2 linked regions of the Marinagarivorans cellulosilyticus genome follow. The main gene of each other region encodes a partner of the protein of the gene in region 2 in a complex. Links are inferred from orthologs where the notes say so. Each region holds a gene or a part of one and is shown on either strand. Other genes may lie near its edges.

Evidence for each region. The genes of interacting proteins can lie anywhere in the genome.
Region 1: the proteins of glnK (region 2) and MARGE09_RS16075 are in contact, whole or in part, in a solved structure (PDB 2NS1), measured with the Escherichia coli proteins. The link is inferred for Marinagarivorans cellulosilyticus from one-to-one orthologs.

The regions. Positions count from the first base shown.
Region 1 is NZ_AP023086.1:3,962,487-3,966,246, forward strand. Bases 504-3,336 are described here. They hold MARGE09_RS16075 (ammonium transporter), read right to left. Parts: upstream 2,649-3,336; coding sequence 1,359-2,648; downstream 504-1,358. Other genes in these bases: MARGE09_RS16070 (ATP-binding protein), read left to right, coding at 504-1,306; uvrB (excinuclease ABC subunit UvrB), read right to left, coding at 2,866-3,336. Also shown: more of MARGE09_RS16070, read left to right, coding at 1-503; more of uvrB, read right to left, coding at 3,337-3,760. UniProt on the Escherichia coli protein: Involved in the uptake of ammonium/ammonia (NH(4)(+)/NH(3)). Transport is electrogenic. Following sequestration of NH(4)(+) at the periplasmic face, NH(4)(+) is deprotonated and neutral NH(3) is transported into the cytoplasm.
Region 2 is NZ_AP023086.1:2,147,933-2,151,539, reverse strand. What follows is about bases 928-3,607. They hold glnK (P-II family nitrogen regulator), read right to left. Parts: upstream 2,597-3,607; coding sequence 2,258-2,596; downstream 928-2,257. Other genes in these bases: MARGE09_RS08395 (TorF family putative porin), read right to left, coding at 2,679-3,392; MARGE09_RS08405 (ammonium transporter), read right to left, coding at 999-2,234. Also shown: MARGE09_RS08415 (hypothetical protein), read right to left, coding at 1-179; MARGE09_RS08410 (P-II family nitrogen regulator), read right to left, coding at 456-794. UniProt on the Escherichia coli protein: Involved in the regulation of nitrogen metabolism. Regulates the activity of its targets by protein-protein interaction in response to the nitrogen status of the cell.

The DNA of each region.
Region 1 (3,760 bases), 1.8 Mb from region 2 along the record:
CGCATTTAATAGCCACCTGCTATGCGAAGAGCTCAACATAATCGACCCTAACGGCAGCAACAAAACGCTACTAACCCACTGGGACCCCATTATTGATAAGGGTGTGATTACCAAGTTAATGCTGACCATTTCAGATACAACACACCAAGATGCGCTGGAGCGCACGACTCGCGCACAAAAAGAAGAGCTAGAACTGGTAGGGCAAGTATTAAAAGTTAATACACTAAAGTTTGAAGAGCTTATGCATTACACTCAAAGCACCCTCAACCGTAACATTAAGCTAATTCGCGATTATGAGCATTCCGACCAAATAGATTTCGATGCCCTTTTTCACAATATTCATAACATAAAAAAAGAGGCTCGCACTCAGGGTTTAACCCACTTAACGCAGAGCCTCCATACTATTGAATCGAGATACGACGCCATACGCAAAAAACTCGATAACACTTGGAAAGTCGCCGATTTACTTTCAGACCTGCAAATCATCACCACTAAAATTGAGCGCTACAAACACATCAATCACGACATACTAAAACGCACGGACGCTACAGCGGCCCCGCAACTCAGCAAGGAGCAGCTATACACAATTGCTTCAGAGTTAAAAAATTTGAAACCGGCCATTTCAGGTAGGAATGGGCTAACAAGTTTAGCTGCTATAGAGAATATTCTTTTGGATGCCACCACACTGGATATTGTCCTTTTAGCCAACCAGCGCTTAGACCTTCTGGCAGATATTGCCGAGCCGCTAGATAAAACGAAACCCTCGATTTACGCCCCATCAAACGATTTCCGTGTGCTGAATAAACTTAAAGCCTCTGTCACCGAGGTACTCGATCAAATACTTCGCAACGCGATATACCACAGCTTCGAATCAAAAGAAGAGCGTAAAAGACTTGGCAAAGACAGCTCGGGGGTGATCACGCTTAAAATCAGCGAAAAATCCAGCCACTTGGTTATTCGCATAACCGATGACGGGAAAGGGCTGAATATCAAACGGCTAGCTGAAAAAGGCGCTCACAAGGGGCAAATAACACCCGCTGAAACCAAAAACATCAATACCGTGGCTCAGCTGCTGTTCAACCCAAAAGTGTATACACCTAGCTCACCATCGATCGATAGCAGCTACCGTTACGGCATTGCACAGGTAAAAAGCACCCTAGAAGAAATGGGAGGCAACGCAAGCGTCGAGGTATTAAGCCCCTGTATCGAAGGTTACTGCGAAATAGCCATCGAATTAACTCTGCCGGCCAACCTTTACACTCAAGTGCCAAATTCAGTAAACCAACACATTATGGCTGCAGGGTAAAGCAATAAAAAAGGCGCCGATCGGCGCCTTTTTTATTGCAGTAAGCGGCTAGCTAAAGTTTATAGCCCACTTCTTCGTGCAGAGTAATATCGAGCCCTTGTGTTTCTTCTTCCGCGCTCACGCGGATGCCACCAGTAAGCACACCGGTTAACTTAACCAGCACAAAAGTCACAACTGCCGTATAAACTGCAGTACTGAGTACACCCACAAACTGAACCCCCAACTGTTGACCAATTGAGGTGTTATCGCCACCAAAGCCTAAGCCGGAAAAAATACCAAGCTCTGTGGAAGCGAAAATGCCCACCATTAAAGTACCTAAAATACCGCCCACTCCGTGTACAGGAAATACATCTAATGAATCATCAATTTTCAAACCGCGCTTTATCCAGTGGGTGGCAATAAAACATACAACACCGGCTGTTAAACCAATAACAATAGCCGCCGCCGGCCCAACAGAGCCTGAGGCCGGGGTAATAGTGCCTAGGCCAGCAACCATACCCGTCACAATACCCAACGCACTTGGTTTGCCAAACTTTTTCCACTCAACAACCATCCAAGCCAAAGCGCCTGCAGCAGCAGATAAGTGAGTCACAAGCATAGCCATTGCAGCTGCGCCACCGGCGGCCAACGCACTACCGCCATTAAAACCAAACCAGCCAACCCACAGCATGCCAGCACCTGTCACTGTCATTGTCATGTTGTGCGGCGGCATAGGGCTTTCAGGGAAGCCCCTGCGGTTACCAATCATCATCGCCGTTACCAGCGCCGCGACACCAGCGGTAATATGAACCACTGTGCCACCAGCAAAATCTAAGAGCCCCATATCAGCCAGCCAGCCGCCACCCCACACCCAATGGCAAATAGGTACGTAAACCACTAGCAACCAAAGCGCACTAAAAATTAATACTGACGAGAACTTCATCCGCTCGGCAAAAGCACCAACAATAAGTGCCGGTGTAATCACTGCAAACGTCATTTGAAAAAGAGCAAACAGCGGCTCGGGGATGTCACCTGATAAAGACTCGGTCCCCATGCCCGAGAACATTACACGACCAAAGCCACCGATCCAGTTATTGCCTTCGGTGAAAGCTAAGCTGTAACCAAGCGCCAACCATAGAATGGATGCAATGCAAGCGATCGCAAAACACTGAACCAGAACAGACAGCACATTTTTAGAGCGGACAAGCCCCGCGTAAAATAGCGATAAGCCAGGCAGCGTCATAAACAAGACTAAAGCGGTGGCCGTTAAAATCCAGGCAGTATTACCGCCGTTAAGTGCGTCCTGAGCGAACACAGGGCTACTGCATGCCAATAAGGCAAGAGCGCTTACGATAGTTTTCATGGGGTTCCCCGGTAGCAAGAGTCATTATTATTGCGCCTCTTAGTGGGCGCGATAAGTGGTTATCGCTTTAGCCTCCACTCCCGAAAGCATCATCAAACGCACCACACCAATCCATAGCAGTGTGCATTCTACACAAAGCTACCTATTTTGGTGCGAAACGACTATCACTCACAGTAAAAACATTTGCCTGCGCACAGCTAACACAAAGAAACCCGCTTTAAACTCCGCCCTCTTTTAGCTTATGAATAGCATCGCGTAACGCCCCAGCCTTTTCAAATTCCAAGTTTTTGGCAGCATCAAACATTTGCTTTTCAAGTTCAGCCACCTGCAGCCATACATCTTTTCCCTTAAGCTCTGGCGTTAAGAAGTCTGCACTTGCGCCCGATGCCGCTTTTCGCTTGCCCACTTTAGCCCCAGGAATACGCGCGCCATCTAAAATGTCAGTCACGCGCTTTTTAATACCCTTTGGCGTTATGCCATGCTCAAGATTGTGGGCAACTTGCTTAGTCCTTCGGCGATCAGTCTCATCAATTGCGCGCTGCATAGAGCCTGTAATTTTATCGGCATACAAAATACATCGGCCGTTTACGTTTCGCGCAGCACGGCCAATGGTTTGAATTAAAGAGGTCTCCGATCGCAAAAAACCTTCCTTGTCCGCATCAAAAATCGCCACCAGAGAAACCTCGGGCATATCTAACCCTTCTCGCAGTAAGTTAATGCCGACCAGAACATCAAACTCGCCAGCCCTTAAATCTCTGATAATTTCTACACGCTCAACAGTATCGATATCTGAATGCAAATAACGAACACGAACGCCCTGCTCCTGCAAAAAGTCGGTCAAATCTTCAGCCATGCGTTTCGTTAAAACCGTGATGAGCACTCGCTCATCGCTTTTAACGACTTTGTGAATTTCGCTCAAGCAATCATCCACCTGCGTACCAGCCGGCCGTATTTCAATATTGGGGTCAACTAACCCTGTTGGACGAACCACTTGTTCGACAACGGCTCCGGCATGCGCCTGCTCGTATTTACTCGGCGTCGCGGATACAAAAATCATTTGCGGTGCGGCACGCTCCCACTCATCAAAACGCATCGGTCGATTATCCAACGCA
Region 2 (3,607 bases):
TCAACCGATTGAATCTGGCCACCATTTGCCAAGAAAGCTTCGATATCAGCTTCCAACTGTAACCGCGCGCGCTCACGTTCAGCATCACTAGACTCAATACTATTAACCGCCTCCATGTCACTACTAACAGTATCAGAGGAGGCATCATTATCTAATACATCATCATATTCATCGCTCATAGTATTTCCTACGCCAAAAAACAAAATTAACAGACAAACATCCGATTCGCTGATTATTTATAGATGACCCATTAAAGGCTAGCCAGCAATTCTGATAATTTTCTTAGCTTGTTTTTTACTAACTTTTGCAACGAACTAAACACTTTGCTATTTGCAGACATTACGCCGATTAACGCAGGCAAACAGCCGATAAACGCCCTTCAGTTTTATTAATTGCGGCCACAAAAAAGCCCCTTAACGGGGCTTTGGGGACAACAAGGTAATACCGACCATTACTTAAACGGCATCAGGGCCGGTTTCGCCCGTGCGAATACGCACAATTTCTTCGAGCGACTGGATAAAGATTTTACCATCGCCAATCTTACCGGTTTGGGCAGCTTTAGTAATCGCCTCAACGGCCGATTCAACAACATCATCAGAAACCGCCATTTCAAGCTTAACCTTAGGCAAGAAGTCAACAACGTACTCTGCACCCCGGTATAGCTCGGTATGCCCCTTTTGGCGGCCAAAGCCTTTCACTTCGGTCACAGTCATACCTTGAACACCAATTTCAGACAGCGCATTACGCACGTCATCCAGCTTAAAAGGTTTTACAACTGCAGTAATCAGTTTCATGTGGGATCTGCCTTATCATAGTTTTATTATTGAGCACCCAAGCGGTGCATACTCTGCGGGCTCCAATCTACAACACAGCACCAAGAGAAGGCAAATTATCCTAACAAACAAACAAAAAAAAGCGGCCGAGCACAAGCTCGACCGCAAAATTTAACTACAACCAATGAAAGGGAAAGGGCAAAACCTACGTTTTGCCCTACAAACTTACTTACCGCCAGTAAACTCTGGGTAAGCTTCCATACCGCACTCGGCGATATCCACACCTTCGAACTCTTCTTCTTCGCTAACACGCACTCCAATGATGGCTTTGATAGCAAACCAAACAATTAAGCTGGTTACGAAGACCCAAACAAAGATGGTTAAAGCACCAACAATTTGACCGCTAAAGCTTGAACCGTCGTTAGTGATTGGCACCAACAATAAGCCCAACAAGCCAACAACACCGTGAACAGAAATAGCACCAACGGGGTCATCAATTTTTAGCTTATCTAGGAACAAGATGCTAAATACCACCAACACACCGCCTATAGCACCAAACAATGTAGCCTGTAATGCCGATGGCGTAGATGGCTCAGCAGTAATTGCGACCAAACCAGCCAGCGCACCGTTAAGCGCCATCGTTAAGTCGGCCTTACCGAACATAATGCGTGCAACCAATAGCGCCGCAACCAAGCCACCCGCTGCTGCTGCGTTAGTATTCATAAATACCACCGCTACAGAGTTGGCGCTTTCTACGCTGGCAGTTGCCAATACAGAGCCACCGTTAAAGCCGAACCAGCCCATCCAAAGGATGAACATACCCAAGGTAGCCAATGGTAAGTTAGAACCAGGAATAGCATTAACACTGCCGTTAGCGCCATATTTGCCTTTACGTGCGCCTAGTACAAGTACGCCTGAAAGCGCAGCAGCGGCGCCCGCCATGTGAACAATGCCAGAACCCGCGAAATCAGAGAAGCCCATATCACCCAAGGTGTACATGCCAAACACAGCATTACCGCCCCAAGTCCAGCTACCTTCCATTGGGTAGATGAAACCAGTCATTACAACGGCGAAAGCCAAGAAGGCCCAAAGCTTCATACGCTCAGCAACAGCACCAGAAACAATCGACATTGCCGTAGCAACGAAAACAACCTGGAAGAAGAAGTCTGCCGACGGTGCGTAAGTAGCAGGCTCATCAGCGCCAGCAACGCCGTCACCAGTAATACCAGACAAAAAGATATCGCCGCCGTACATAATCGCGTAACCGCACACAAAGTACATAGTGCAAGCGATGGCATACAAAGCCACGTTTTTAGTTAAGATTTCTGTGGTGTTTTTCGAGCGAACCAAGCCCGATTCCAGCATGGCAAAGCCAGCCGCCATCCACATAACCAGTGCACCGCAGATCAAAAAATAGAACGTGTCTAAGGCGTACTGCAATTCAAATATTTGGTTTTCCATTGTTATCTCCGGAAACGTCGAAATTACAGGGCGTCTTCGCCGGTCTCGCCGGTGCGAATACGTACAACTTGCTCGAGGGCCGATACAAAGATCTTGCCATCGCCAATTTTGCCGCTGTGTGCAGCTTTGCTGATCGCTTCTACAACCTGATCCACCTGAGTGTCCGCGACTGCAACCTCAAGCTTGGTTTTAGGTAAAAAGTCCACAACATACTCGGCACCGCGGTAAAGTTCGGTGTGACCTTTCTGACGACCAAAACCTTTAACTTCAGTAACAGTAATACCCTGTACACCAATATCAGAAAGCGCTTCACGCACAGCATCGAGCTTGAAAGGCTTGATAACAGCAGTAATTAATTTCATCGGACTGCTCCTAGTAATTTGCAGACTATGCTGCGTTTATAAAAATAAACCGCTCAGCTAATGCTGAGCGGTTGGGTTGAAATTATTCGCCTAAAGGTAGGGTGTAAGAAACCACAAACTTCATATCATCATCATCAGACTCATCGGCGATGAACTGACTAACTGTAAATGAGAGGTTATCGTTATAGGCATAGCTTACATTCAAATGCACTGGGCTACATGCTTCACCAGCATCTTCAGGTGCACACTGACCAACAGCGCCGCCGCCGCCAACATCATCCGAATGCATGCCGACTAATAACGAGAATGCACCAATATCAGCACCCAACGTGTAGTACATATAATCACCTGAGCTATTATCTTTACCAACGGGAATGTAAGCAGCAAAACTCATAGGACCGTAGCCCAAGCTCACTACAGCGTCAGTCCAATCAGTGAAATCAGTTTCATTATCATCCGTGTACCCAGCGCCCGTCGGATAGTTATAACTCCATACACTTAAGTCATAAGAAAAATCGCCAACAGAACCACCATAGCCAGCATACAAGTCATATTCTGTTCCAGCTCCGGTATCACCAGAAGACCCCCAAATACCGGCATAGAAACCAGCAGCACTAACGTTCAAATCACCAGATACAGCAGGAGTGCCTGATCCCAGATCGGCACCACGCCACAAGTAAGTGCTAGCCACACCAACCGAAGCGCCGACTTCAACTTCTGCTTGCGCAGGAGCCATTACACCAGCAGCCATTACAGCAGCAACAGATGAAGCGATAAGAGTTTTACTCAATTTCATAATGTTTTCTCCAAGAGTGATAGCAATATTGTTTTAAAATCTAACTACGGTGTCCGCAGTATTGTGCCTGAGCTATAGCAGGATGTTTGCCAACAAAATAAAAGCAATACAATTCAATAGGTTACACAAAAATCACCAACAAGACCCAACACCCAAGCGCACCACAAGGCACCAAAAAAAACACCTTGCGCGCACCAAAATGCATCGGCGCACTA